Linked DNA regions of Saccharibacillus brassicae. The protein of the gene in region 2 interacts with the protein of the main gene of each other region in a pairwise test. Links are inferred from orthologs where the notes say so. Each region holds a gene or a part of one and is shown on either strand. Other genes may lie near its edges.

Region 1 (15,097 bases), 2.7 Mb from region 2 along the record:
GGCTATTCAGATGCAAAGCGCAACCGAAAACAAACCGGCGTCGAGCAGCGGTCCCACGCAGCAGGCGACGCTCCAGATCAGCGGGATGACCTGCTCCGCCTGCGCGATCCGGATCGAGAAAGGCTTGAACCGGATGCCCGGCGTCGCCGAAGCGAACGTGAACCTGGCGCTGGAGAAAGCGTCGATCGGCTACGATCCCAAAGCCACGAATCCGGCCGAGATCGAACGCAAGATCGAATCGCTCGGCTACGGCACGGTCAAGGAAGTGTCGGACTTCGACATTTCCGGCATGACCTGCGCGGCCTGCTCCACGCGAATCGAAAAAGGCTTGAACCGGATGCCCGGCGTGCTGAACGCGAGCGTCAATCTGGCGCTGGAGACGGCGCATGTGGAATATTCGCCGGGAGCGATGGCGCCCGCGGACATCATGCGCAAAGTGCAGCAGCTCGGTTATGAAGCCAAGCTGAAGCAGGAAGGTACGGAGCGGGATCGCGGCGGCGAAGAACGCAAGCGCGTGATCCGGCTGCTCACCGCCGCGCTGCTGTCGCTGCCGCTGCTCTGGGCGATGGTCGGGCACTTCTCGTTCACGTCGTTTCTCTACGTGCCGGACCTGTTCCTCAATCCGTGGTTCCAGCTGGCGCTGGCAACGCCGGTGCAGCTTGTGATCGGCTGGCCGTTCTACGTCGGCGCCTACAAAGCGCTGCGTAACGGCAGCGCCAATATGGACGTCCTGGTCGCGCTCGGCACGTCGGCCGCGTATTTCTACAGTGTATATCTGACGATCAATTGGGCAGCCGGCGGAGGCGCGGTTGGCGGCGCGGCCGGACCGGATATGGCGGGGATGTCCGGCATGGGCGCCCCAGGCATGCCGGCTCTGTATTTCGAGACGAGCGCGGTGCTGATTACGCTCGTGCTCGTCGGCAAATGGTTCGAAGCCCGGGCCAAAGGGCGTTCGTCCGACGCGATCCGCAGCCTGATGGGCCTGCAGGCCAAGACGGCGATCGTGATCCGGGGCGGCGAAGAAGTACAGGTTCCGGTAGAAGAAGTCATGACCGGCGATATCGTGCGCGTACGGCCGGGCGAGAAAATTCCGGTCGACGGCGTCGTGACGGAAGGGCTCTCTTCCGTCGACGAATCGATGCTGACCGGGGAAAGCCTGCCGGTCGGCAAAGAACCCGGTTCGCAGGTCGCAGGCGCGACGATCAACAAGAACGGCTCGCTGCTGATCAAAGCGACCAAAGTCGGCCGCGATACCGCTTTGGCCCAAATCGTGCGCGTCGTGGAAGAAGCGCAGGGCTCCAAAGCGCCGATCCAGCGCATGGCCGACGTCATCTCCGGCATTTTCGTGCCGATCGTGGTCGGCATCGCGGTCGTGACGTTCGCCTTTTGGTACTTTGCTGTCGATATCGGCAACTTCCCGGGCGCGCTGGAAAAAGCGATCGCGGTTCTGGTCATTGCCTGCCCGTGCGCGCTTGGCCTGGCTACGCCGACTTCGATCATGGCCGGCTCCGGCCGCGCAGCCGAGTTCGGCATCCTGTTCAAAGGCGGCGAGCATCTCGAAACGGCGCGCAGCGTCGACACGGTCGTGCTGGACAAGACCGGCACGGTAACCAAAGGCAAGCCGGAACTGACAGACGTTATCGTCTACGGCGACTTCGAAGCCGCGAATTCTACGGCCGAGACGGCGGCCGACGCTTCGGCGGACGCCGGAACTGCGCGCGAGAACGCCCTGCTGGCGCTGGTCGGCGCGGCGGAGAACGCGTCCGAGCATCCGCTGGCCGAAGCGCTCGTCCGCGGAGCGGGCGAACGCGGCGTCGCCATGCCTCAGGCGGAACGGTTCGAATCGCTGCCGGGCTACGGCATCTCTGCCGTCGTCGACGGCCGCGAAGTGCGGGTCGGAACGCGCCGGATGCTGCAGGAACTCGGTATTGAAGCGTCCGCGGCGCTGCCGGACATGGAGCGCCTGGAAGGCGACGGCAAGACGGCGATGCTCGTCGCCGTCGAAGGCCGTTTGGCCGGCGTAGTCGCCGTTGCCGACACGCTCAAGGAATCGTCGCCGGAAGCGATTCGCCGCCTGCGCGGCATGGGGCTGCGCGTCATGATGATTACGGGCGACAATCTGGCGACGGCGCGGGCGATCGCGGCGCAGGCCGGTATCGACGAAGCCGATGTGCTGGCGGAAGTGCTGCCGGAAGGCAAAGCGGACGAAGTGAAAAAGCTGCAGCAGGCCGGCCGCAAAGTGGCGATGGTCGGCGACGGCATCAACGATGCGCCGGCGCTGGCGACGGCCGATACCGGCATGGCGATCGGCACGGGCACCGACGTGGCGATGGAAGCCGCGGATATCACGCTGATGCGGGGCGACCTCAACAGCGTAGCGGACGCGATCCTGATGAGCCGCCGCACGATGGACAATATCCGCCAGAACCTGTTCTGGGCGCTGGGCTACAACGTGCTCGGCATTCCGATCGCCGCGATCGGGCTGCTCGCGCCCTGGTTGGCCGGTGCGGCGATGGCGTTCAGCTCCGTGTCGGTCGTGCTGAACGCGCTGCGGCTGCAGCGGGTCAAGCTGTGACCGCCGCGATCCGGGCCGGCGTCCGCAGGCTGCGCGCCTGACGTTTCGGGCCGCGATGCGGAGGCGGAGGCGGATTCGGATTTCGCAAAGATCCAGAAGAAAGTGCGCAGCAGCGTCGGAACAGCCGTATGGAGAGCATTAGCGCTCTCGGTACGGCTTTTTCTGTACGTTTTTTCTGGACGCTCCCGCGTCTCCCTACATTAAGAACACATTAATTTTTCGAATTTACGAGTCGTTTCGATTGTTCGTGCGTATATACGCGAAAGGCCATGTATCCGTTTGCAAAAAAACAAGGCGGCGGAGCGGCATTCGAGGAGGAGAGCGCATGAGCGGAACAAGAAATCGGACAAGCAAGAAAATTCCCGCGCTGGCCGCGATCGCATTGATGACCGCGCTGACCGGCTCGGCGTTTCCGGCGGAACGGGCGGCAGCGGCAAGCGCGGGGCAGGAACCGTCCCCGAGCGGCCGCGAAGCCAAAGCCGCCCAGAACGGATCGAAGCCCCGGCGCGACCACGCGGCTGCGTCCGCCGGAGAGACTTCCGGCGAAGCCGCGGCTGCCGCGTTCGCCAAGCTGTCCGCCCGCAGCGACGTGCCGGGTATGTGGAAGCATATCGAAGCGCAAGCCGCGCGGTCCGCGCCGTCCACCGTCACCGTCTGGCTGCGCCGCCTCGAAGCCGTGCAGGCGAAGCGCCTGACGTTAATGGAAGAACAACTGGGCGCAGAGAAGGTGCAGAGCGCACTGTCGGGAGCGAAGCTGTTCGGCTACGCGGACGGGCGCTGGCTGCGCGGCGCGCGTACCGGCAATGCCGCGGCCGACGCGCTGCTTCGGGAGATCGAGACCGAAGGCTACGTGCTGGACGTGACCGAAGGGTACTATTTTCCGAAGATCGATTATGGACGCTACCGCAAACAGGCGGACCGCGTAAGCCGGCGCTACGCCGAATATTTGACGATCCGGGCCGACGAGACGCGAAGCGAAGTGACGAAGGACGCCGGCTTGATCGTCAGCTGGCAGGAACTGCTGGAGCGGGCCGAACGTCAGAGCGTGTACTTGCAGCGTTACGCCGATTCGCCGGAATCCGCAGTCGTGGCGCAGATGTATCGGCAGTCGGTCTATCTGGTGCTGTATGGCACGGACAACGTGCCGCTGTTCGACTCGGCGACGCGGCGGATCGATCCGGACGCCGAAGCCGCTTATGGGCGTCACGCACGCAAAGGCGGCACGTCGGCGTTTGCCCGGATGCTGCGCGCTTACGTCTCGGTGCTGGAGCAGGGCGGAGGCAAGCTGACGCCGGCGGCGGAGAAGTTCCGCGACGCGCGCAATCCTGCGAAGAGCTAACGTATCCGGTCCAAAGCTTCAGCCGTTGAGACCCATGTGAACAAAGTATGTCGGGAAAGTTCGAAATCCACCCTCTTTTTTCCAAATATTTCGAGTCAAACAGACATATAAGCGTTAAATATACAAAAAGCTCAGCCGATATGTAGGATAAGATCACGCGAAGGGAGAGAACGGAATGAGCAGAAGCCGCCGGGTCCATCAGCCGAATATTTCGTTTACCGCCGCTTTTGCGCTCATTCAGGCACTGCGCGATCCTCGCCCCGATTCCGATTCCGATTCCATGCCAGAGCGATTGTCCGTGGAGCGCCGGACAGAAGGTTCCGTGTTCGCCGCCGCGCCGGATGTCGGGCCTTCGCCCTACACCGAGCCGTACGAGCTGTTCCGCCCCGATTTTCTGAATACGCTTTCCGAGCCGCACGCTCCGGTCCGGGCGGACGTTCCCCGCGAAGAACGTTAGCGCCGGGAGCGCGGCCTGACGCAAGGTGCGAGAGACAGACCGTAGCGGGTCCCCGGGCTTTGCCCGAGGGGCTTTTTGCTGCGTCTGCACATGTGGGCCTATCCGCAGGCTTGCGCCGCGTCCGCCGGAGTTCCATAATAGAGACGGAAATCGAAACCGAAAAATCGAAATCGAGCAATCAAAACCGATGGAAAGAAGGCTTGGCTCATGAACGAAACGCTATCCCTGTTAATGAACCACCGCTCCGTGCGCAAATATACCGATCGCCTTGTTTCGCAGGAGCAGCTCGAAGCGATCGTGGCCGCCGGCCAGATGGCTTCCAGTTCCAGCAACGTGCAGGCGTATACCGTCGTGGCCGTTACCGATTCCGCGTTGAAAAGCAAACTGTCCGAATATGCCGGCAATCAGGCGTATATCCGCGAATGCCCGGTGTTCCTCGTCTGGTGCGCGGATCTGTCCCGGCTCAAAAAAGCCGCCGACACCCACGCGCCGGATGCGGCGTCGTACGAAGGAGCGGCGGAGAACTTTATCGTCGCGACGGTGGACGTGGCGCTGGCTTCGCAGAACGCGGCCGTGGCCGCCGAATCGCTTGGGCTCGGCATCGTGTACATCGGCGGCATCCGCAACGATATCGAGAGCGTGTCGGACCTGCTCGGGCTGCCGGACTACGTCTACCCGGTATTCGGCATGTGCGTCGGGTATCCCGATCCGCAGCACGGAGCGGGACTGCGTCCGCGGCTGCCGCAGGAAGCGGTGCTGCACATGAACGGCTACAGCGCGGAGCAGAGCGAGCGCGGCACGGCCGCCTACGACGAGACGTCGATCCGCTACATGACCGAGCGTACCGGCGGTCAGCGCACATCGTCTTGGTCCGAGCAGATGGCGGCCAAACTGACGACGCCGTCGCGGATGCAGCTTCGGGCTTTTTTGGCCGGAAAAGGGTTGAACAAAGAGTAGATCGAAGCCGTTGGAAAAAGACGGGCTGCGGACACAAGAGACGACGCCGGGACATTGAGCCGGCGTTCGCATGAAGGAGCAGGGGATGCTTGAATCCATCAAAGAGTTTATCCGGGCCTGGCGCGATTATCCGCTGCAGCCCGGCGACGTGATCGGGGAACGTTACGAAGTGTCCGAATGGCTCGGCATGGGCAGCTACGGGCTGAGCTATCGCTGCACCGACCGGCAGGGCGGCGGCGAGGTGGCGCTCAAGCAGGCCAAGCCGAGCCGCCGCCGGCTGGCGGGACTGCTGCTGGAGCGGGAAAGCCGCGCGCTGCTGGCGATGGACCATCCGTTCATTCCCCGCTGCCAAGGCTTTTTCATTGATCGCCGCAGCCGGTGGCTCGCCGCCGATTACGTGCGCGGCCGGACGCTGGAAGACCTGATTTTCGAAGAAGGGCGCGTGTTCGGCGAAGCCGACTGCCTGAGCTGGGCGCTGGAGCTGCTGGACCGGATCGGGCATGTGCACGATCGCGGCTACGTCCATCTGGATATTCGGATTCCGAACGTGATGATGGACGAAGCCGGCATTCACCTGATCGACTTCGGCCTGGCCCGGCGCATCGGCGAGGACGACGCGTCGGCGCCCGACGGTTCGCCGCTGCCGAGCCGCATGCCGGCCCGCATCGTCTCGGATCTGGAAGACGCCGGCCATCTGCTGCTGTACATGCTCTACTCCGGCTACGCGCCGCCCGGCGAGCTGCCGGACACGGCCCGCGATTCCGAAGCGGCCGCGGCGGCGCGCCTGCGGGCCGGCGTCGGAGGCGGAGATTCCGCCGCCGCGGGCAGTTCCGCGTCCGCAGACGGCGGCTTGCCGGAGGAGGGCGGACCGTCCTGGGAAGAAGAACTGGAGCTGTCCGGGCCGACTTCCGCCCTGCTGCGGCGCCTGCTGCGGCTGGACGAGCCTTATGCGGATACGCGGGCGGCGGCGCACGCGATTCGCGCCAGTCTGGAGCGTCTGCGCGGCGGAAGCGAGGCGGGCGCGGACGGCGGTGGCGGTGGAGATACGCCGCCGGCTTAGTGCGCTTCGCGGCGGCAGAAGCCGGGTGCGCGAAGCGGACAGCCTGCCGTCGGCGCAGGCCGCTTCGCGGGCCGGAAGTGCTGCCGCGCCGAGCACCATGTGGGTGTGCGCGGCGTCCGATCCGAACGTCAAAAGGCCGTTCCCTTCGTCGATATCGACGAGGAGAACGGCCTTTTCGCGCTGCCGTCAGCGTAAGCGTCCCTGCTTGGGATCAACTGGAGCTGCCGGATTTTCTTTTGTAGTAGGAATGGCCGTGACGTCCGTGCCCGCCGTGGCGGTGATCGGAAGACGAAGAACGCGAGTATCTCGGACGGCTGCTGCTGGACCCGTGATGGCGGCGGCCGCGATGGCTGCTCGATCCGCGCTTGTGGCTGGAGCTCGAAGCGGAATGGACGATCTTGTCGACGATTTTTTTGAACATGGGAATGCCTCCTCGGTTGGGTGCGCCGCGTCCGAAGACGGTTCGGCGATAACGATCGTGATAAGAGCTATACGGATGCGGCTTGCGCAGCGTTTCAATCGGGCTGCGGCCCGGACGGACCGGACCGGCGGTGTCGGATCGGCACTCTTTTCGCCAAAGAGGTCCTTGCTCTGAAGTTACCCGTTTCGGTGGGTCGCTAACATTAGAAGTTCATGAGAAACAGCGGCGCTGCGGCCTGCGCGGACGGGGACGGTTTACACGCGGGCGCTTCTCCCGGTACACTGGTCTAGGCACGCGGTACGCCAGAGGGAAAAACGGCTTCGCCGGACCTGCCGCACTGCCGCAGCCGCGGAACACGTTCGGGAAGCGACCATTCGAGGAGGATTCATCATGCAAAAAACGCAGGAAATCATGGAAGCGCGCGACTTTATCGCCGCCAAGACGGAGCAGCGGCCGACGATCGGCCTGATTCTGGGATCGGGTCTGGGCACGCTCGCCGACGAGATCGAAAACGCGGTCGTTATTCCGTACGCCGACATTCCGTATTTCGCCAAATCGGAAGCGATCGGCCACGCCAACGAGTTGGTCATCGGCCAGCTGAACGGCAAAACGGTCGTAGCGATGAAAGGGCGTTTCCATTACTATGAAGGCTATTCGCTCAAGGAAGTGACGTTCCCGGTGCGGGTCATGAAAGCGCTGGGCGTCGAGACGGTCATCGTCACGAATGCCTGCGGAGCGGTCAACACGGACTTCAAGCCGGGCGACCTGATGCTGATCAGCGACCATATCAATCTCGTCGGCGCCAATCCGCTGATCGGGCCGAACAACAGCGAGCTGGGCGTTCGGTTCCCGGACGTGTCGCAGGTCTACAATCGCGAACTGCGCGATCTGGCGCTCGAAGTGGCGTCTGAGCAGGGCACGACGCTCCGGCAGGGCGTCTACGCCTGGTGGAGCGGTCCGGCTTACGAGACGCCTGCGGAGATTCGCATGATCCGCACGCTCGGCGGCGACGCGGTCGGCATGTCCACCGTTCCGGAGACGATCGTGGCCGTGCACGGCGGCATGAAAGTGCTCGGCATCTCCTGCCTGACGAATATGGCCTGCGGTATTCTGGATCAGCCGCTCAGCCACGACGAAGTGATCGAAGTCGCGGCGCAGGTGCGGGAGAAGTTCGTGGGCTTGGTCAAAGGCATTCTGGACCGGGCGTAAAAAAAGCGGGAACCGGCGGGGCGGCGAGACATTGCGGCGTCGCGGCGGGAATTGGGCATGGAAAAAGAGCCAGAAAACCGGATGACGGTTTTTGGGCTCTTTTTTTGGGTTGTTTTGGGCGGGAGCGAATATTCGGGACGCGGTGTGCGGGGAACAGGGAGCCGCGATCCGGGTGAGCGGGCGTCGGAGCGATAGCCGATGACGCGGCGTGCGAAAAGGGAGAGGCTAACGAATCCTGGGCGCGCTAAGTCGTCTTTTTGGCGTGGTTTTCGAATGTAACGAATCGTGAGCACGCTAATCGGGCCAAAAGCCGGTTTTGGCCGGGAAGTCGGACGAATAGCGATATGACGATTCGTTAGATTTGCAAAAAGGCCGGAAAATCGAAAATAGCGATAGAAGGGTTCGTTGGAGTTTGGGCGGGGCGGCGGATAGACGGGCGGTCTGCCGGCCGGGTAGGCGATGGACGGACAGGCGCGAGGATGTGCAGACGGGCGCGAGGATGTACACACAGGCGCGAGGGTGTGCAGACGGGCGGCGTATTTACCAGCAAATCTACGCACTAGCAAACGTATGCACCGGTCAGTGCCCGCATCCGCGGACTCACGTACCGGCAAACGCCCGCACCCGCGGACTCACGTACCGGCAAACGCCCGCACCCGCAGACTCACGTACCGGCAAACGCCCGCATCCGCGGACTCACGTACCGGTAAACGCCCGCATCCGCCGACCCTCCCGCGTCCGGCTATTCGCTCCTTAACCCGTCTAACGCAGCGCGTAGAAACGCCGGGCGTTATCCAGCAGGATGGCGCGGGCAGCGGATTCGTCGAGTCCGCGGAGCTGCGCCCATTCGCGGCAGACGTCGGCGGTCATGGACGGATGGGTAGCGCGTCCGGAAAAAGGACCTTCGAACGGCCACGGGCCGTCGGTTTCGCTCATGACGAGCGTTTCCGGGTAGAGCCGGGCCAGGTCGCGGATTTCTTTTTCATAGAGCAGGTCCGGGGTAAAAGAAATCCGGTAGCCGCTCGCGATCATGCGCCGGACGGTGTGCTCGGAGCCTTTGAACCAGTGGAAATGCGCGCGTTCGACGCTGTATCGCTCCAGCAGGTCGCACGCGGTATCCGCATCTTCGTACACGGCGTGCAGAGCGATCGGCAGGTCGTGCCGGGCGGCAAAAGCGACGAAGCGTTCGAGCAGCCGGACGTATCCGTCTTCGTCGAGGCTTTCGCCGCGTTCCGACGCTTCGAGCCGGCTATAGTAAGGCAGGCCGACTTCGCCGACCGCCGTCATGCGCGGCGGTTGGGCAGAATTTGAAGGCGCGGAAAGCAAACAGGGTGCTGCCGATTTCTGCACGCCGGACGCCGTTTCGGGCGTGGACTCTGCCGGCGAAGCCTCTTCCTCTGCCTGCGCATCTGCCCGTTCGCCTATCCCCTCACTTGTCGCAGCCCGGGCTTCCATCCAGGCGAATAGCGCTTCTTCTTCCTCGGGAGTCGGCAGCGGCTGCTCGGGATGGAAGCCGTAAGCCGGGCGCACGACGTCCGGATATTGTATCGCCAGCGCCTCGGTCCGGCGCGCGGATTCCAGGTTCATCGAGACGGCAACGACAAACGCTCCACCTTCGTCCTGGAACTCGCTCAGCATGCGCGCCGCCTGCTGCGGATCGTACTGCTCCAGATGAATATGCGAATCGGCCAATTTGGCGCTCATGGCGGACGAACCTCCTGTCGTTTTTTTATATGAAAAAAAGCGGCGGGGCGCAAAGGGCAGGGCGAAAAAGGACGGGCCGTCCGGACCCTTTAAAACCCAAACCCAAACCCAAACCCAAACTAAAATGTGTGCAAAATGACAACATTTTATACCGAAACAAGCCGATTTTGCGAAAAAGTGTTCATTATGCTCACATTTTCCGCGAAAATCGGCCCAAAACGTACTTAAAGCTCGGATTTGTTGTCATTTTGATCACTTTTCGCTAAAAAATCGGATTTCCGGGTGAAAATGTTGACGAAAGGTCAACATTCCCTCAGCCTACGCTGCGACTGCGACTGCGACTGCGACTGCGACTGCGACTGCGACTGCGACTGCGACTGCGACTGCGACTGCGACTGCGACTGCGACTGCGACTGCGACTGCGACTGCGACTGCGACTGCGACTGCGACTGCGACTGCGACTGCGACTGCGACTGCGACTGCGACTGCGACTGCGGCTGCGGCTGCGAGGCCGTCTTACCCTCTCGCAGCCGCGTCGCGGCTTTTGCGCTGCTCTTCCTTCATCAGTCCGGTCAGTTCGCGGCGCAGCGCCAGAAATTCCGGCGTTTCCGCGATCTCTTCGCGGCGCGGGCGCGGGAACGGGACTTCGATCCGCCGAAGCACGGCGGAAGGGCGGCCGGACAGCACATAGATCGTGTCCGACAGCAGCAGCGCTTCCTCGATATGGTGCGTGACGAACAGCACGGAGCGCCGCGTCTCTTCCCAAATATCGAGCAGCCACGCTTGCATCTCGCTGCGGGTAAAAGCGTCGAGCGCGCTGAACGGCTCGTCGAGGCACATAAGTTCGTGCGGACTGAGCAGCGCGCGCACAAAGGCCGCGCGCTGCTGCATGCCGCCCGACAGCATGTGCGGATACGCCTGCTCGAAGCCGGCGAGACCGGCGCGCGCCATCCAGCGGCGGGCTTCTTCGAGCGTCTCCCGGCGCGAGGCGCCGTTGATCTCGCGGTCGAGGATCACGTTGCTTTCGATCGTGCGCCAGGGAAGCAGCGCCGGCTGCTGCGGCATGTAGGCGATATGGCCGCGCTCGCCGGTAATGACCCGGCCGTCCAGCGCGATCTCGCCGGCGTCCGGCCGAAGCAGTCCGCCGATGAGGTGGAACAGCGTGCTTTTGCCGGAACCGGACGGTCCGATCAGGCTGACGAACTCGCCCTCGCGCACTTCGAGCGAGACGCCGCCGATGACGGGCAGCGGCTTGCGTCGGCTGCCGAACGATTTGCTTACGCCGGACAGCGCCAGCTTGACCGGCGAATCGTGCCCGCCTCCGGAAGCGGCTCGCAGCTGCGCGTGTTCTCCGTCAGCGTTCCTGCCGCCGGATTCAAGCCGGCGGCCCGCATCCGCTCCGGCACCGCTCCCGCCGTTCTCTACCCCGCGCCGCGAATCGCTCTCGCCATGCTCTACCTCGCGACGCGCACCGCTCCCGAGCCTACCGTCGTCTCCGACTCTTTTAACCGGCAGGCCGTTCTCTTCGATTCCGCTCATCCCGCTCATTCCGCTTCGCCTCCTTCCGCGTTCCCGCTTCGGCGTCCGCCGCGCACGACGAGCCGCTCGATCAGCGTGACCAGCAGGAACAGCAGCAGGCTGAGCGCGACGATGATCACGATGGCGGCGAAGATGCGGTCGGTGCGAAACGCCGATTTTTGCAAAATCATGTAATAGCCGATTCCTTTTTGCGCGCCGATCCATTCCGCGATAACGGCGCCCATGACGCTGTACGTCGCGGCGATGCGCAGTCCCGAGAACAGGGAGGGCAGGGCGTGGGGGAACTCCAGTTTACGGAAAATTTGCACCCGTTTCGCCCCGATCATGCGCATGTAGTTCAGCATCGTCCGGTCGGTCTGCGCGAATCCGTCCATCGCCGAGACGGCGACGGGGAAAAAGCACACGAGCGTAATGACGATAATTTTCGGCAGCAGGCCGAAGCCGAACCAGATCATGAGCAGCGGCGCAAGCGCGATCGTCGGCACGTTCTGGCTCAGGATCAGCAGCGGATAGAGCGCCGATTTGAGCAGGGGCACCAGATGCAGCAGGCAGGCGACCAGCAGGCCGACCGTCGAGCCGATCGCGAATCCGATCAGCGTCAGCCGCAGCGTGGACAGCGTGTGCATCCAGAGCGAGTCCGCGCTGCGCGAAGCTTCGCCGGCGATCAGCGAAGGAGACGGCAGAATCCACGCTTCGATCGCGAAGAAGCGGACCGCCATCTCCCACACGAACAAAAACAAGAGGACCGCCACGAAGGGCGGCCACGCGGAGCGGAACCATCGGCCGAGCGTCAAGCGCAGGCTCATGGACGGTATTTGGCGGTCAGACGTTCGATGCTGATCCCGTCCGGACTCGGATAATGCGCGATTTTGATCTGGGAGATGACACTCGGCGCGCCGGCTTCGGTCAGCGCTTCATGCATCTGCCGCACGATCTCGAGCAGTTCCGGCAGTTCGCCTTCCATGGTCGTCTCCAGCGCGTGTACCTCGTATTTGACGCCGGAGCGCTGGATCACTTCGATCGCTTTGTCCACGTAGGGGATGGAGTCTTCGCCGTTCGGCGTCTTCGGGATAACCTGAATGCTAAGCAGGGTCGCTGCCATAAACCATCTTCCTCTCTGGGCTGAATTTTATCTGGATTCTATCCGAATCTTGTCCGAATCGGACCCGACCCGGAGTGCTTCTATTTCGCTGTCGGCAGATAGTCGTTGGTGAACGCCTTCGTGGAATCGAATTCGCCTTCGAGCAGGTTCTGCGAACTCATCCACTTGCCGTAGTTGTCCCATACTTCCGGCTTCTGCATGCCCCATTGGTCCGCGTCGTCGCGGTATTTCGGGCTGAGCCATTCCTGGCTCGCTTTGACCAGTTCGGGATCAAGGTCCGGCACGGCCTGGATCAGGATATCCGCCGCTTCGGCCGGATGGTCGATCGCGTATTCGTAGCCTTCGCTCGTCGCTTTCATGAACGCTTTGACCAGTTCCGGGTCGTCCGCGATCTGCTTCTCGTTCGTCGCGATGACCGGCGTGTAGTAGTCGAGACTGTCGGAATAATCCTTGACGTACAGCATGTCGATCGGTTCGCCGCGCAGCTTCGCTTCGATGCCTGTCCAGGCGTAGAAGATCCAGGCGAAGTCGATATCGCGTTTGACCGCGGTGAAGAAGTCGGCGTCGCCCATGTTGATGTTTTCCACTTTGGACACGTCCGCGCCTTCCTGGTCCATGATCGATTTCATGACCGCCGCTTCGACCGGGGAACCCCAGCCGCCGTACCGTTTGCCTTCGAAGTCTTTGGGCGATTTGATGTTCCGGTCGGTCGGAGCCGCGAAGCCGGACGTATTATGCTGGATGACCGCGGCGAGCGAGACGAGCGGAACGCCCTGGACGCGCGCCTGCGTGATGCTTTCCTGGTAGCTGATGCCGAACGGCACTTCGCCCGAAGCGACCATCTGGTCCGCGCCGCCGGCACCCGGCTGCAGGATCGTGACCTTCAAGCCTTCCTGTTCGTAAAAACCTTGATCCACCGCGGCATACAGGCCGGTGTGGTTCGTATTCGGCGTCCAGTCCAGCACGACGCTTACGTCGCGCAGCGTCTGCGCTTCGCCGCCATCCGCCGCTTTCGGGTCACCGGTCGCCGCAGGCGTTCCGCCGCCGGCACCGCCCGAGCAGGCGGTCAGCGCCAGCAGCAGCGCCGCGAGCGGAGCCGTCCATTTTATTCTTTTGCCGATCCCCTTGTGCGTGCTTCTCATTTCTCTGTCTCCTTCAACCGTATTGCCCGCTGCTTCATGCCCGCCGGAACGCCAAAAAAGCGCCCCGGATTCCGGGACGCGTCACGTCGATGCAAGCTGCGGGTCCCGATCGAGAAGCTAGATGGGGCAAACACGCTTAAACGTTCCTACGCTGGCATTACCCAGATCAGGTATAAGGGTCAGTATCTGCTTGGGATACACTCTCAGCCGGCCTTGCTTCCGGCACCCCCCGGGGGTTATGAATTTGTCGGGTTTGCTTCGGAGTCATTATAGCCTTTAAAAGAAAAGCTGTCCAGCGAACGAATCGATTCGGTAAGCATCCGGTTCACTTTCGTCTATTCGGGTACTTACTAATAGAGAGACGAACCACTGTAGCTCGAATACACCCATCTTGCTTAGGAGGCTTTATACCATGGACCAACAACAATTGGAACAAAAAATTACGGAAACTTTGGAACGTAACCGTTTCGGATCTTTCGCCACGGTCGAAGGCGGCCGTCCGAAAGTACGTTACATGACCGTATTCAATGAAGGCATGACCATCTATCTGGTCACCAGCTCCCAGACGCACAAAGTCGAAGAATTGGAGAAGAACCCAAACGTGGCGCTGCTGCTCGGCTTCGAACAAGGCGGAACGCAGGACGAAGTCCAGGTCGAAGGTACGGCCGAAATTACGCGTGACGAAGAGCTGCGCAAAAAGCTGTGGCACGATTCGTTCGAGCAGTGGCTCGAAGGACCGGAAGATCCGAATTACGTCGTGATCAAAATCACGCCTTCGCGTGCGGAATACGCCAAAAGCAAACACGAAGTGGAAGTTTGGGAAGGCTAAACCTCTTCTGAACGCATAAGTCAATTGTTGTATAAAAAGCTCCGAATCGGCCCAGTGGCGCCGGTCGGAGCTTTTTTGTATGAGAATTGTGTGAAATTGTTTTGATAATCAGCTAAAAGGTCTAAAAAATAAGTCGAAAGAACCCGATTCTAAAAGAGGGGCACTGGGTAATAGGTGAAGATTGAATCGCTTGCTGTCTAGGTTAAAGGAACCGGTTTTTTGGTCGGAGTGGATATTGCGTCAATTATAAGTTTTGGGGGGTTCCTTAAGTATGGAGCATATATGCAGCAGCTGTCAGCCGGTAAAGCCCATCGAAGATTGGGGTACCGTGTATTTGCGTCCCGTGACGGAGATGCTGAATGAGTTGGTCGAAGATCGCAACTGGAAATCGGGACGAAACGGCTACGAGAGCGGCGTTCTGTTTTTTTCATATACGAGCAAGGAACAATTTCTGGAGATGGCGGAATGGCTGAACAGCCTGCCGGTCGAATGGACGGAACCGCTTCAGGTGAAGATCTGCGGGGAAAAAGATTCGCCGGTTCTGCTGCCATGGCTGCCGTTCTCCCAGATCGCGGCGCGGTTTCAAAACATGGACATGGTCAGCATCATCACGCAGGAGAAATTCACAAGCTTCATGCAGCCGATCGTCAACGATCAGGAAGCGATCGTCGCTTACGAATTTCTGCTGCGCGCGGCTCCCGGGGGAGAGTCGTTCAATCCGTTTGAACTGTTCGACGTGGCGCGGCGTACCGGGATGCACTCG
Region 2 (15,214 bases):
CGTAATAAATATCGTCCGCGTCGACTACGATAATCTTGTCGTCTTTGTGCAGATTGATACGGCGGTCGCCGGCCGGGCCGTTGACGGCGCTATCGGCGGCCGGAACACCCGTACCCGCGGCAGAAGCGCCGGGAGGAGCGGCAGCACGGGGCGGCGAGGGACCGTAGGATGCCGCTTCGCCGGCTTCGCGCTCTTTTTTCGCCGCAAACGTAAGTTCGAGCTTGGTCAGCATCGCCGCGATCCGCGGCTCGTGGTACGGCTTGAGAATGTAATCGAACGCCTCGATCTCGAACGCTTCCGCCGCATGCTCCTTGTACGCCGTCGTAAACACGATATACGGTTTGTGCGCGAACTTGCTGATACTTTTGGCGAGCAGCACGCCGTCGAGCGACGGAATATTGATATCGAGAAAAATGACGTCCACGTCGCGGGTCTGCAAAAACTTCAGCACGTCGATCCCGTCCTCGAATTTGCCGACGATGTCGACCGAGCTGTTTTTGCCGATCAAATAATCCAGTTCTTCCATCGCCAAAAATTCGTCCTCGACGATGATGCCCTGCATGGGCGGCCTGTTCTGCGGATTCATGCTCATGCGTGAGGCTCCTTTCTGACTGTAAAAGTAATGATCGTGCCTTTGGCGGCTCTGCGGATATCGACGCCGTGTCCGTAGATCAGCTTGAGCCGCTCGTGTACGTTCGACAAGCCGATTTTGTTGGACGGCATACTGCCGCTCTGGATGTGCCGGATAACCGACTCGTCGATGCCGGCTCCCGTGTCCGCGATTTCGAACCGCACGACCTCGCCTTCGTTTTTGACGCGGATGCTCACGGTGCCTTTGCCTTTTTCTTTTAAAATACCGTGCACGATCGCGTTCTCGACGAGCGGCTGGATGATCAGGCTCGGAATTTTCACGTTCGTCTCGTCGTCGATATCGTACTCCACCTGCAGCCGGCTGCCGAAGCGCGCTTTCTCGATCTCGACGTAGTCTTTGACCTGCTGCAGCTCGCGGTGCACGTCGATCAATTCGTCGTTCAGCTCCAGATTGTAGCGCAGATAGCCGGACAGGTTAATGATCAGCTCGCGCGCCTGGTCGGGATCGAGCCGGATCGACGAAGCGATCGCGTTCAGCGCGTTGAACAGGAAATGGGGGCTGATCTTCGTCTGCAGCGCCTTGATCTCGGCTTTGTCCGCCATCGCTTTGATCTGCTCCACCCGCGACACTTCCATCAGCGTGGAGATGATCTGCGACAAGCCGACGGCCAACTCGCGCAGCGAATACGTGATCTGGTGCGCGTGGCGGTAATAAATTTTGAGCGAACCCGTCACGACGCCTTTTTCCTGCAAAGGAATGATGATCATCGACTTGATCCATTCGTTGCGATGGTCGGCGTCGTTGTTGCGGATCGTAATGTTCCCGCTGCGGATCGTCTCCTTCGTCTCGTCGCTCATGATCTCGTGCCCGATATTGTAGTGTTCCTGCCCGAAGCCCGAATAGGCCAAAATATGGCTTGTATCCGTGATCGCTACCGCGTCCGCGCCGATCTTCTGTTCGATGATCTCGCAGATGCGCAGCAGCGAAGCGCTGTCCACTTTGCGGAAATACGGCAGCGTCTCGTTGGCGATATCGAGCGCGAGCTTGGCCTGCTTGGCCGCGACGTTCTCTTTCTCTTCTTCGACGCTCTGCACGAGCATGACGATCAGGCCGATCATGACCTGCGCCACAATCATCGGCACGGCGATCTTGGAGACGATGTCCGCGCCCAGCGCATACGGCTCCGCCAGCAGCAGGATCAGCGCCATCGTCAGCACCTCGCACGCCATGCCGGCGATGATGCCGTAGAACCAGCGTTTGCGCTTGGGTACGCGCAGATGGATCATGCCCGAGACGACCCCGGCCACGATGCTCGTGATGAGGCACGGAATCGCGGTCACGCCGCCGATATCGATCGCATAGCGATGCACGCCCGACACAAGGCCCGTCACGATCCCCACCCAGGGACCGAACAGCAGACCGCCCGACATAATCGCCACGATCCGCACGTTGACGAGCGAACCTTCTACGCTGATGCCCATATAAGTACCGAAAATGGCGAACAGTCCGAAAATGACCGTCACCGTCACGAGATCCTGCGGCCGGTATTCTTCTTTTTGGAACACCGCTTTGAAGCGCGGAATACGCGTCAGCACGAACAGGCACATAAGCAGCAGTGATCCGCGTTCGAACAGCTGCAAAAAAATGGACAGCGGATGCGAAGTCTCCATCGGCTGATTGCCTCCTTTCCCCGCCCGTCGTGTTTTGGAGGTCGATCCCCCGGGCGGCGTACAAAGAAAACCGCCGGCATTCCCGCCGGCGGCCTCCTCCTCTTGCTCTCCTCGGACGAGCGTCCCCGGTCCGCCTGCGGCGGACGTCCGGCGCGATCGGCCATCAGTCGATCAGCTCGCCGCGGAACGCTTCTTCCTTCTCCAGATTGCCGCGCAGATGCTCGTACGTCGGCGACGTCCAGAAGAACGGATCTTCCACCAGCTTCGCCGCGTCGTCGCGCGCCTGCTCCAGCACTTTGAAATCGGCGACCATGTCCGCGACTTTGAACTCCGGCAGCCCGCTCTGCTTCGTGCCGAAAAAGTCGCCCGGTCCCCGCAGCTCCAGATCGCGCCGCGACACTTCGAAGCCGTCGTTCGTATCGGTCATGACGCCCATGCGCTGACGGCCGAGCTCCGACTTGGGGTCGGCGATCAGCACGCAGTACGAAGCATGTTCGCCCCGGCCGACGCGGCCGCGCAGCTGGTGCAGCTGCGACAATCCGAAACGGTCCGCGTCCATGATGACCATCAGCGTAGCGTTCGGCACGTCGACGCCGACTTCGACGACGGTCGTCGAAACGAGCAGATGCGTCTCGCCGGCATAGAATTGGCGCATCGTCTCTTCTTTCTCCGCCGCGTTCATCCGGCCGTGCAGCAGGCCGACCCGATAATCCGGCAGCGCCTGGCTCATCTGCGTATGCAGATCGATCGCGTTCTGCACGTCAAGCTTCTCGGATTCTTCGATCAGCGGGCAGATCATGTACGCCTGCCGGCCCTGGCTCACCTCGCGGCGAATAAAGCCGAGCACGCGCTCCATCATCTCTTGCTTGACCCAATACGTCTCGATCGGCACCCGGCCTTTGGGACGTTCGGCAATCGTCGACACGTCCATGTCGCCGAACGCCGTAATGGCGAGCGTGCGCGGGATCGGCGTCGCGGTCATCGTCAGCACGTCCGGGTTATAGCCTTTGCGGCGCAGCACGCTGCGCTGATTGACGCCGAAGCGATGCTGCTCGTCGGTCACGACCAGGCCGAGCGAGCGGAAATTGACCTCGTCCTGAATCAGCGCGTGCGTGCCGACGAGGATATCGATCAGCCCCATTTGCAGGGCGGCGAGCAGATCTTTGCGTTTGCGTCCGGTCACGCTGCTCGTAAGCAGTCCGACCGTGATGCCGAACGGTTCGAACATTGTGGTCAGCGAGCGCGAATGCTGCTCGGCCAAAATTTCGGTCGGCACCATGAGCGCGCCCTGAAAGCCGGAGCGGACGCTCGTGAACAGGGCAATCGCGGCGACAGCCGTTTTGCCCGAGCCGACGTCGCCCTGCAGCAGGCGGTTCATGCACGCTTCGGAGCGCATGTCTTTGAGAATTTCCAGTTCGACGTTTTTTTGCGCGTCGGTCAGCTCGAAGGGCAGGCTGCGCACGAATTCGCGAATGACCGCATTCGGCGTCGTATGCAGCACGCCGTCGCGCCGGTCGCGGTTCAGCGAACGGTACGCCTGCAGCTTGAGCTGGAACAGGAACAGTTCTTCGTAGACCATGCGCTTGCGCGCTTCCTGGCCTTCGGCCAGGTCGCCGGGCTGGTGCAGCAGGCGGATCGCCTGCGGACGCGGCATCAGTTCGTACTTGGATACCAGTTCTTGCGGCAGCACTTCTTCGAGCGCGTCGCCGTATTGGTCGAGCGCGCTCGCGATCGCTTTGCGCAGCGAGTTCTGCGTCAGGTCGCCGCCGATTGAATAGACCGGCTGAAGCGAGCCGCTGCGTATCGTTCCCCGGTCCGGGAATTCGGACTGCGTGACGTTCATTTGCAGACGGCGCCCGTCCCATTTGCCGGTCAGGATAATCTCCCGGTCCGGCTCCAGCTGTTCCTTGAGGTAATTGCGGTTAAACCATACGGCGGTAAACATCGAATAGTCCGCCAGCATTTTGCAGCTCAGCTTCGTTTTTTTGCCGAACCGCTGCACGACGGGGATACCGGCGATTTTGGCCTGCACGGTCGCTTTGTCTCCGTCTTTGACGTCGCCGAGCGGCTTTTGCCGATAATCTTCATAACGAAACGGGAAATATTCGATAAGATCCTTGACGGTAAAAATGCCAACGGCGTGCAGCTCCTCCACCTTGCGGGCGCCCACACCGTTGACTTCTTTTACCGGGATTTGATCCAGGCGATTGTTCATTGGGTTCTCCCTTATTTGACGGAAGGCCAGATATAGATCGCGTTGCAGCCCGGTCCGACATGCGTGCCGACGACGGAGCCGATATGGGAATAGACGACGTCGCCGACGTCGAAATGCTGGCGCAGCAGCGCCAGAATCTCGTCCGCCGATTCCGGCTGAACGGTGTGCCCGATCGCCACGTCCACCCGGCCCGCTTCGCCCAGCTCCCGCTGGAACAGCTCGACCACGCGGGCCAGCGCTTTTTTGCGTCCTCTGGCCTTCTCTACGGCGTAAATGACGCCTTCTTTGTCGATCGACAAGATCGGCTTGATATTCAGCAGCGTACCAAACAGCGCCGCCGCGCGGCCGATCCGGCCGCCTTTTTGTAAATATTCGAGCGTGTCGACGAGAAAATACAGCTTGCGGACGGATTTGAGCCGTTCCACTTCGGCCACGATCTCCGCGGTCGAAGCGCCGGCCCGCGCAAGTTCCGCGGCCCGCACCACCATCAGGCCGAAGCCGTAGGAGGCGGACAGCGAATCGATCAGCGTGATGTCCGCCGCGTCGTTCTCCAGCATCGACCTGCCGAGCGTCGCGGATTGGAACGTGCCGCTCATGCCGGTCGAGATATGGAGCGAGACGATCGGAACGCCGGGGTGCTCGTCCAGAATACGCTGATATTCGGCGGTGAAGTCCGCCGGCGAAGGCTGCGAAGTCGTCGGCAGCTTATCCGCGGCAGCGAGCCGGCGGTAAAATTCCTGCGCCTGGATATCGACGCCGTCGAGCAGCGCTTCGCCGCCGAACATGACTTTGAGCGGCACGACGCGAATGCCGAGACGTTCGATCAAATTCTCGGGAATGTCCGACGTGCTGTCGGTTACGATAATCGGATTCATCTGTCACCGTCCTTTGGGTTAAGGGAAAAGCCGGCCTCGGCCGGCTTTTCGCCTGTTCGAGCGGGAGAAGCTCAGGCTTCCACCGAGAACATGTAGTCGTACACCGGCTGTCCGCCGGTATGGAATTCCACTTCGGCGTCCGGATATTCGGACGTGAGCCACTCGGCCAGTTGGGCCGTGTCTTCCTGCGAAGCGTCTTCCCCGGCCAGCAGGGTGACGACTTCGTCGCCGCTGTCGATCATGGCCGACAGCAGCGTGCGGCTGGTCGTCAGGCGATCGGCGGCCGTCGCGACGATCTTGGAATTGAAGATGCCGATATAGTCGCCGGCCTTGATGTCCAGTCCGTCGAACGTCGTATCGCGCACGGCGTGGGTGATCTGGCCGGTCTTGACCCGCTTGATCGCCTCGTTCATCTGCGCTTCGTTGACCTGCGCGTCTTCGTCTTCCTGGAAAGCGAGCGCCGCGGCGATGCCCTGCGGAATGCTCTTGCACGGAACGACCGTGACCTGGCGTTCGCCTTCGAGCAGATCGCGCGCCTGCTGGGCGGCGAGCACGATGTTGGAGTTGTTCGGCAGCAGGAATATATGCTGCGCGGACACCTGTCCGATCGCTTTGACGAAATCTTCCGTGCTCGGGTTCATCGTCTGTCCGCCGGACAGTACGATATCGATCCCGAGGCTTTTGAAGATTTCTTCGATGCCCGATCCGCTGGCGACGGCGATAAAGCCGTAAGGCGCCACTTCGTCGGCCGGCAGCGCGGCCTGTTCTTCCGCCGCGGGTTCAAGCGTCGGCATATCGGCGAACAGCTCCGGCGGCGCCGCTCCGTCCATGCCGGCGTTCAGCAGGTCGCGGTGCTGCTCGCGCATGTTTAGGATATGAATCTGCGTGATCTCTCCGTAGCGCAGCGCAAGCGTCATCACTTCGCCCGGCGTCTTGGAATGCACATGCACTTTGACGATGTCTTCATCGGCGATAATAATGATCGAATCCCCGTTGACGGCGAGCGCTTTGCGGAACGCTTCTTCGTCGAACGCGCTTCTCGAACCGTCGCCGAGCCCGAGATTCACGAAAAATTCCATATCGTACAGGAATTCAATATTTTCGGTCTCCAGCTGCGCCTGGGCGGAAGCCTGAACGTTCGGCACTTTCGGAGCCGCGGCCGGCTTGCCGGCCTGCTGCGCGGCGGCGCCGATCGGATTGGCCGCGTCCGCGGAAGACCCGTTCTCCAGGTAGTCGAGGAAGCCTTCATAGATGTAGACAAGGCCCTGACCGCCCGAATCGACCACGCCGACCTGCTTGAGTACCGGAAGCTGGTCCGGCGTGCGGTCGAGCGCGTATTGGGCTTTGGCCAGCACTTCGCGCATCAGCTCGACGACGTCCGTCGTCCGGCGCGAGTAAGCGGCCGCGTGTTTGGCCGCTTCGCGGGCAACGGTAAGGATCGTGCCTTCGACCGGCTTGACGACCGCTTTGTAAGCGGTATCGACGCCGACCTGAAGCGCGGCCGCAAATTGGATCGCGTTCAACTCGGGATGCGAAGCCGCGTACCGGCCGAAGCCCCGGAACAGCTGCGACAAGATGACGCCCGAATTGCCGCGCGCTCCCATCAGCAGTCCTTTTGACAACACCGTGGCCGACTGGCCGAGCGATGCGGAAGAACGTTCCCGCAGCTCGGTCACGCCCGCCGTCATCGTCAAATTCATGTTTGTGCCCGTGTCGCCGTCCGGCACCGGGAATACGTTCAGCGCATTGACATGTTCCGCCTGACGGGAAAGTCTCTCCGCCCCGGCCAATACCATGCCTGTAAAATCAGTTCCGTTAATCGAACGCCTGCTCAATGAAAATTCCCCTTCCCACACCTACTGGATACGCAAACGCCGCAAACCGAAGCGTCCGCTCTATTTGGATGTTAAGCCCGTATGCTGCTCGCTCTGCGCGCCCCTGCCGCTCTGCCGGTCAGGAGCACGCCGGAAACCGGGTTTCCGTCCCCCGCGACCCATACGGGACTTTGGCGGCCGATTGCGCGGTCCGCTCCTGCCTTATACGGATGAACTGGGCTTGCGGTCACATCCCCATGAGCCTCTTGCAAAATCCGGGCAAAATTTTGAAGCAGATTTTGCAAAAGGCCCCACCTAATATTGTACTATAAGCGCACGTATAAATAAATAAAGTTTTTAGAACCGTTGACGGAGCTTTTTTTGTTGTGTTATGATGTTCTAAGTGTTGCTTATGTATGTTTTATCTAAGCAAGGAGGTGTCATTCATGGCTCGCAGATGTTTTGTATCGGGTAAAAAACCAAGCTCCGGCAATCACGTTTCCCACGCTAACAACCGCAACCGTCGTACTTGGGGAGTTAACGTCCAAAAGGTTCGCATCCTCGTAAACGGCAAACCGAAACGCGTATACGTCAGCACCCGGGCGCTCAAATCCGGTAAATTGACCCGCGTTTAATCCAGACATAGACCGGAAAGCACCTTCGTCAGAGGGTGTTTTTTAGTTTAATCGCGGCGACAGCCGCAAGTCAGGTATGACCGAACGGCAAAAAAAGCCGAAGTCCGCTCTTTCCGGAGCGGGACTTCGGCTTTTTTCGTGCGTTCTTTTTTACCATTCGAGCTTTGTCTGATCGAGCCGGACCGACCCGTCCTACCGGGTAATCAGATCAAGCCCATTTGATAGCGGACCATCGCGATCAGCACGGTGAAGAACAGGAAGTAGACCACCGTCCAGATGATGAAACCGATCTTGGGCCCCCGCCCTTCCAGCTTGCGGAAGTACCAGATGACGAGTCCCGCGGTCAACAAGCCGACGAGCGCGTTAAACGGCGTCGGCAGAAAAGCGAACAGCGCGATCAACAGGCCGGTCACCGAAGTGACCAGAGCCAGCATCAGCGTCGATTTGAGGTTCATTCGCCACGCTCCGCGCTTTCGCGGATGACGCGGATCGCTTCGGCGCGATCGCTCGCGCCGTACACGGCGCTGCCGGCCACGAGCACGTCGGCGCCCGCAGCGACCACTTTGCCCGCCGTGTCGGCCGAGATCCCGCCGTCGACTTCGATGCGCAGATCGTGCATGCCGAGCGAATCGGCCAGCTCGCGCGTCTCGCGAATCTTGTGCACGGTACGTTCGATAAACGCCTGTCCGCCGAAGCCGGGATTCACCGTCATGATCAAGACGAGATCCAGATCTTCCAGCACTTCGCGGATCGCCGACACCGGCGTGCCGGGATTCAGCGCCACGCCGGCCTGGACTCCGTGTTCTTTGATCAGGTGCACGACGCGGTGCAGATGCACGCAGGCTTCCGCATGCACCGTAATGACGGAAGCGCCGGCTTTGGCGAATTCCGCTATATAATCTTCCGGGTTCTCGATCATGAGATGCACGTCGAGCGGCAGCTTCGTCAGCGGCGCGATCGAGCGCATGATCGGCGCGCCGAACGAAATGTTCGGCACGAAGTGCCCGTCCATGACATCAACGTGCAGCCAATCCGCCCCGCCTTGTTCCACTTCGGCGACATCGGCTCCGAGCTTCGAGAAATCCGCGGACAATATCGAAGGAGCAATCCATACCATAGTTCAGTACCTCCGTTTTTTATCTTTCATTTCCTGGTAAAACGCTTTGTAGTGCTTGTAGCGGCTCTCGGCGATCTCTCCGCGTTCCAGCGCTTCGCGCACTTTGCACTGCGGCTCGTGGAGATGCGTACAGCCGCGGAATTTGCAGCCGTCGGCCAGCGCCGCGAATTCCCGGAAACAGCTCGGCAGTTCATCGACGCCGAGTTCCAGGAAATCGAGCTGGCTGAAGCCCGGCGTATCGGCAATATAGCCTCCGCTGCCCAGATCGACCAGTTCCACGTGACGCGTCGTATGCCGTCCGCGGCCGAGGCGCAGGCTGATCTCGCTCGTCAGCAGGTCCAGATCGGCGAACATCGCGTTGAGCAGCGACGATTTGCCGACGCCCGATTGGCCGGAGAATACGCTGATCTCGCCCGCCAGGCGCTCGCGCAGCCGATCGGCTCCGAGTCCCTGCGGAGAGCTCGTCTCCAGCACCTCGTACCCGATCGACGTGTACAGCGCTCGCGCCTGTTCTACCTCTTCGCGGGTCTGCACGTCGTCTTCCGCGATCAGGTCCATCTTCGTGAAGCAGATGATCGCTTCGAGTCCTTCGTTCTCGATATGTACGAGGAACTTGTCCAGCAGATTGAGGCTCAGATCGGGTTCCTTGACCGAGAAGACGAGAACGGCCACGTTGACGTTGGCCACCTGCGGACGCACCAGTTCGGACGTTCGCGGCTTGAGTTCGGTGACGGTGCCTTCTCCGTTCTCGGTGAGTTCGTAGACGACGCGGTCTCCGACGAGCGGCGATTTGCCTTTGAGCCGGAACAGTCCCCGGGCCCGGCACTGGATCGCTTTATCTCCGGGAGACGCTTCGTTATCCTTGACGTAGTAATAGCCGCTTAAAGCTTTGACGATTAATCCTTCTGGCATGCTTCACCTTCCTTTTTCCGTAACGGGAGAGAGCCGGACTTGCGTCCGGCCCGTCGGGTGCCCGTTTGATTGTTGAAGCTTTTTATTTCCCGTTGGGGTTTTCTTTGTTTTTGCCGTTGCCGTTACCATTCCCATTGCCGTTACCTTTGCCGTTACTGCTGCTGTTCCCGTTGCTTTTGAGCGCGGCTTTCTCCACTTTGCCGGCGGATACGGCCTGCCCCGGCGGAGCGAGCGCGGAAGGATCGCCGGTCGGCTCTTCTTCCGTGACTTCCTCGTCCGTACCTTCTTGGGCCGGTTCTTCGGGAGCGGTCTCCTCCGGCGCATTTTCCGTCGAACCTTCGCCCGAAGGAGCGGCGCCTTCTTCCGGCGCCTCTTCTCCTTCGACCGGCTGTTCGCCGGCGTTATCGGCCGGAGGGTCGGCAGGCTGCGGCTCGGGCGGCGGCGTGACTTCCGGTTCCTCGGCCGGAACTTCCGGCTGCTGGAACGTCCCGCGGCTCGCTTCGGTATAATCGACCGGATACGACGAGATCAGCTGATTGTCGCGGTAGACCATGACGACTCCGTTTCGGTTCGGAGCCAGCACGAGTGCCACGGGGAAGATTCGCACCGACGAGATCGTATCGCGGCCCCATTCGATCCGGTCGCCGCGCGCATCGCTGTATTCGATACGGACTTTGGTCGCCACGCCTTCCGCGGAAGGCTCGACCGGCACCTGAACGGTAAAGTTCAGCGCTTCGGGCGGAACGCCGGAGCTGACGACGAACTTGACGACTTCGCTTGGCTTGAGTTCGGTCCCGGCCTGCGGTTCCTGGCTAATGACCTTGCCTTTTTCCACCGTGAAGCTCGGCTCTTCCGACGACGAAGGCGCAAGCGCCTGGCCGTTAATGGCGTCGAGCGCTTCCTGGCGCGTCTTGCCGACCACTTCCGGCACTTCTTTTTCTTCGACGCCCATGCTGACGGTCAGCGTGACGGTCGCCTGCTCGGGATCGAAATCTTCGCTGGCCTGCGGCTGCTGCGCGATGACCGTTTCCGGATCGGAATCGTCGAACTGCTCTTCGCGCACGATCCGGTCTTCGGTCACGCCGAGCGCCACCAGATCCCGGCGCGCTTCGTCGTAGCTCGACTCGGTCAGCTTCGGCATCTCGGTCAGCGGTTTTTCGGAACCGACGGTCAGGATCAGCGCCGCCCCTTCCTTGACGCTGAGCCCTTCAAGCTTGCTCTGCCTGAAAACAATGCCCGCTTCCGTGGACGGATCGTATTCGTACTTGACCCCTTCCACTTCCAGCTTGCGTGCGGCGAGCGTCGTGCGCGCTTCGTCTTCGGTCAGGCCGATCACGTTCGGCACCGTCGTCTCCGGCACGACGAACTGACGGCTCCACAGCATGACCGCGATAAACACGATCGCCAGGAACAGCAGCGTCGAGCCGATGATGATCGCCGGCTTTTTCCAGCTTTTTTTGCCGGCAGGCTTGGTTTTGCCTTTGCCTTTGTCCGCCGAATCGCTGCGCTGCATATCCGGCGCGGACGTATACGAAGAACGGATCGCCGGCACAACCAGCGTCCGGTCCACGTCGTCTTTTTCGTCGAACAGCATCTTCTGCTCGTCGCGCCGCGAAGGCAGCAGGCACGTATCGAGATCGCTCTGCATCTCGGCCGCGGACGCATACCGTTCGGACGGATTTTTGCGCATCGCCCGGACGATAATGTTCTCCACGCTCTGCGGAATCATCGGATTCAGCTTGCGCGGTTCTTCGAACTCGTCCTGCAAATGCTTGAGCGCCACGCTGATCGGGCTTTCGCCCTCGAACGGCAGCGCGCCGGTCAGCATCTGGTAGATGACGATGCCGAGCGAATACAGGTCGGACTTTTCGCCGGCGTTTACGCCTTTGGCATGCTCCGGAGAGAAATAATGGACGGAACCGACGACCGAACCCGTCTGGGTAATCGTCGTCGACGTGACGGCGCGGGCGATCCCGAAGTCCGTCACTTTGACCCGTCCGCCCCGGCCGATCAAAATATTGTGGGGTTTGATATCCCGGTGAATGATCTGGTTCGTATGGGCGTGGTCGAGCGCGTCGCAGATCTGGGACGCGAAGCGAACCGCTTCTTCGACCGGAAGAGGGGCGCGTTCCTTGATCACCTGATCCAAATCCTGGCCTTCGATATATTCCATGACGATATACGGGGTCTCGCCTTCCTGCCCCACGTCGTAGATGCTGACGATGTTCGGGTGGGACAACGACGCCGCCGACTGCGCTTCCCTGCGGAAACGCCGGATAAACTCGTCGTCGTGTATGAACTGCTGGCGCAGCACCTTGACCGCCACGTGACGATTCAACAGCAGGTCGAGCGCTTTGTACACCAGCGCCATGCCCCCGCCGCCGACGCGCTCCATAATTTCGTAGCGGCCGCTGAACACCTGACCGATCATTGTACCCACTCCTTCGTCGCCGGATCCTGGCCGGCGCGCCCGTTTTCGAACAGGGCGACGGTGATGTTGTCGTCGCCCCCTGAACCCAGCGCCATGCGGACCAGCTTGTGCGCGCGGTCTTCGAGCGCCGCGCCCGGCTTGAGCACCGTGCGCAGCATTTCGGCCTCGGCCACGAAATTGCTCAAGCCGTCGCTGCACAGCAGCAGCCCTTCGCCCGGATTCAGCGAGATGCGGCGCACGTCGACCTTGACTTCGGCGTCGGTGCCGAGCGCCCGCGTCAGCACGTTGCGCCGCGGATGGGCTCCCGCTTCCTGCGGCGTGATCTGTCCGCTTTTGAGCAGTTCGTTGACCAGCGTATGATCGTCGGTCAGACGCTCGATGCCGCCGGAATCTATCCGGTACGCCCGGCTGTCGCCGATATGCGCGACGATGCCTTCGGTTCCGCTGAGCAGCACCGCGACGACCGTCGTGCCCATGTTATGGTAGCGAATATCCGATTCGCCTTTGCGGTACACGACTTCGTTCGCATGCAGGATCGCATCGCCGAGCGCCGCTTCGCACGCTTCGATCGACAAGCCGGGCTCCAGTCCGCCGAGATCGGCGACGATCGTCTCCACCGTCAGGCGGCTCGCCGTGTCGCCGGCCAGGTGGCCGCCCATTCCGTCCGCCACGATGCCGAGCGTGTAGCCGCCCGGTTTGATCCGGCCGACCCACGACAAGTCTTCGTTGACGCTGCGTACGTTTCCGATATGCGTTGCATGAACGGTATGAATCGCCATCCTAGCTCACCTCGCAGCCTTTTCCTGTCCTTTTTGCATATGTTGGGCGCGCAGCTGGCCGCAGGCCGCGGCGATGTCGTGACCCTGCTCGCGGCGGATCGTCGCATTGATGCCGTTCTCGGTCAGGATGCGCTGGAAGTTGAAAATGTCGCTGCGCGACGTACGGACGTATTTGCGCTCCGGCACGTGGTTGACCGGAATCAGGTTAACGTGCGCCATGCGCGTCTTCAGCACGTCCGCCAATTCCTGCGCGTGCTCGGCCTGGTCGTTCACCCCGCCGATCAGCGCGTATTCGAACGTGAGGCGTCGGCCCGTTTTTTCGAAATAATAATCGAGCGAAGCGATCACGTCGTCGAACGGATAACGGCGGTTGACCGGCATCAGCTTGGAACGCAGCTTGTCGTTCGGCGCATGGATGGAAATCGCCAGGTTGATCTGCGTGTCTTCGTCGGCGAATTTGTAAATGTTCGGCACGATGCCGCTCGTCGAGACGGTAATGTGGCGCTGTCCGATATTCAGTCCTTTTTCGTGGATCATGATGCGCAGGAACGTCATCGTCGCTTCGTAGTTCTCGAACGGCTCGCCGGAGCCCATGATCACGATGCTGCTGACGCGCTCGCCGTCTTTGTCGAGCATCTTCTGCGCTTCGACGACCTGCGCGACGATCTCGCCCGCCGTCAGGTTGCGCTTCAGTCCGCCGAGCGTGGACGCGCAGAATGTGCAGCCGATCCGGCAGCCGACCTGGGTCGTTACGCAGACGCTGTTGCCGTAGTTGTGCTTCATGATGACCGTCTCGATCGCATGTTCGTCATGCAGGCCGAACAGGAACTTCACGGTGCCGTCTTTGGACTGGAATTTGGTAATTTCTTTGAGTGTGACAAAAGCGAACTGACCGTCCAGCTTCTCGCGCAGGCTTTTGGACAGGTTGGTCATTTCCTCGAAGCTCGATACGCGCTTGACGTAGATCCAATCGAAGATCTGGTCGGCGCGGAAAGCCGCTTCTCCGTTTTCCTTAACCCACTCTCGCAGAGCGTCAAGATTGTAATCGTATATGAAAGGTTTCATGTTGTCGGTTATCCCCTGTTCGTTGATTTTATCGAATGCGTTGACTTTATCGGTTTTCATCTTATCTATATTAGCACAAAAGGCGTTCATGCTAAAGAGGAACCCCGACCATCCCTCTGGCGGGTCTGGCGAAGGTCCCTCTTTCTTATCGGACGCAGACGTCTTTTCAATCCTTTTTTTCGGTAAAAAAGTACGGGAACTTTAGTCTCTGCGGCGCAGTCTGGCGATATAGAAGCCGTCCGAACCGAACTGGTTCGGCAGGATTTGTACACCCGCTCCGCCGGCCTGCGGCAGATCGTCGAGCGTAGGCGCGTCGAACGGCTCCGAGACGTATTCCGCGTGGTCGCGCAGGAATTCGGCGACCGCGCGCTGGTTTTCTTCGCGCTCGATCGTGCACGTGCTGTAGACGAGGATGCCGCCCGGCTTCACCAAACCGGCCACGGCGCCCAGCATCTGCCGCTGCAGCTTCGCGATCGAAGCGGCGTCTTCCGGCGTCTTGGCCCAGCGCAGATCCGGTTTGCGCCGGATTACGCCGAAGCCCGAACACGGCGCATCCAGCAGGACGCGGTCGAACGAAGCCGGTTCGAAGCGATCTTTGAGCGTCAGGGCGTCGCCCACGCTCGTCTCGATGCACGACAGGCCCAGCCGCTCGGCCTGCTCCGCGATCAACCCCTGCTTGTGTTCATGCAGATCGTTGGCCACGATGCGCCCGCGGTTGCCCATCTTCTCGGCGATATGCGCCGTTTTGCCGCCCGGCGCGGCGCAGCAGTCCAGCACGCTCATGCCCGGTTCCGGCGCCAGCGCTTCGGCCACGAGCATCGAACTCTCGTCCTGAATACTGAAGCGGCCGTCCCGGTACAGACGGTCGTTCGCCAGATTGCCGCCGCTCTCGACGATGACGCCCTGCGGCGCAAGGTCCGAAGCGCGAACGCTGCGGCCTTCGGCTTCCAGTTCGCGCAGCAGTTCCGCGCGATCCATTCGCAGCGTGTTGACGCGCAGGCTCGCCTTCGGCGCTTCGTTGTTCGACGCGCAGACGGCTTCCGCCGTTTCTTCGCCGTATTGGGCAATCCAGCGCTCGACGAGCCACTGCGGGTGCGAATGCTGCAGGG

The links.
Region 1: the proteins of pknB (region 2) and FFV09_RS12955 interact in binary tests that used the Bacillus subtilis proteins (3 or more experiments, as listed by UniProt). The link is inferred for Saccharibacillus brassicae from one-to-one orthologs.

The regions. Positions count from the first base shown.
Region 1 is NZ_CP041217.1:3,114,934-3,130,030, forward strand. Bases 4,444-7,400 are described here. They hold FFV09_RS12955 (protein kinase family protein), read left to right. Parts: upstream 4,444-5,413; coding sequence 5,414-6,388; downstream 6,389-7,400. Other genes in these bases: nfsA (oxygen-insensitive NADPH nitroreductase), read left to right, coding at 4,579-5,328; FFV09_RS12960 (hypothetical protein), read right to left, coding at 6,600-6,809; FFV09_RS12965 (purine-nucleoside phosphorylase), read left to right, coding at 7,200-7,400. Also shown: FFV09_RS12935 (heavy metal translocating P-type ATPase), read left to right, coding at 11-2,575; FFV09_RS12940 (hypothetical protein), read left to right, coding at 2,901-3,914; FFV09_RS12945 (hypothetical protein), read left to right, coding at 4,090-4,371; more of FFV09_RS12965, read left to right, coding at 7,401-8,018; FFV09_RS12970 (TatD family hydrolase), read right to left, coding at 8,781-9,722; FFV09_RS12980 (ABC transporter ATP-binding protein), read right to left, coding at 10,239-11,270; FFV09_RS12985 (ABC transporter permease), read right to left, coding at 11,267-12,067; FFV09_RS12990 (thiamine-binding protein), read right to left, coding at 12,064-12,363; FFV09_RS12995 (ABC transporter substrate-binding protein), read right to left, coding at 12,444-13,505; FFV09_RS13000 (pyridoxamine 5'-phosphate oxidase family protein), read left to right, coding at 13,918-14,334; FFV09_RS13005 (EAL domain-containing protein), read left to right, coding at 14,606-15,097.
Region 2 is NZ_CP041217.1:454,017-469,230, forward strand. What follows is about bases 9,588-12,661. They hold pknB (Stk1 family PASTA domain-containing Ser/Thr kinase), read right to left. Parts: upstream 12,262-12,661; coding sequence 9,913-12,261; downstream 9,588-9,912. Other genes in these bases: rsgA (ribosome small subunit-dependent GTPase A), read right to left, coding at 9,588-9,830; FFV09_RS01920 (Stp1/IreP family PP2C-type Ser/Thr phosphatase), read right to left, coding at 12,258-12,661. In the rest of the region: FFV09_RS01870 (LytR/AlgR family response regulator transcription factor), read right to left, coding at 1-562; FFV09_RS01875 (sensor histidine kinase), read right to left, coding at 589-2,262; ATP-dependent DNA helicase RecG, read right to left, coding at 2,426-4,477; FFV09_RS01885 (DegV family protein), read right to left, coding at 4,489-5,352; FFV09_RS01890 (DAK2 domain-containing protein), read right to left, coding at 5,424-7,187; rpmB (50S ribosomal protein L28), read left to right, coding at 7,613-7,801; FFV09_RS01900 (hypothetical protein), read right to left, coding at 8,005-8,256; rpe (ribulose-phosphate 3-epimerase), read right to left, coding at 8,253-8,918; more of rsgA, read right to left, coding at 8,922-9,587; more of FFV09_RS01920, read right to left, coding at 12,662-13,040; dual-specificity RNA methyltransferase RlmN, read right to left, coding at 13,047-14,105; 16S rRNA (cytosine(967)-C(5))-methyltransferase RsmB, read right to left, coding at 14,307-15,214. UniProt on the Bacillus subtilis protein: Protein kinase that is responsible for triggering spore germination in response to muropeptides, signaling bacteria to exit dormancy.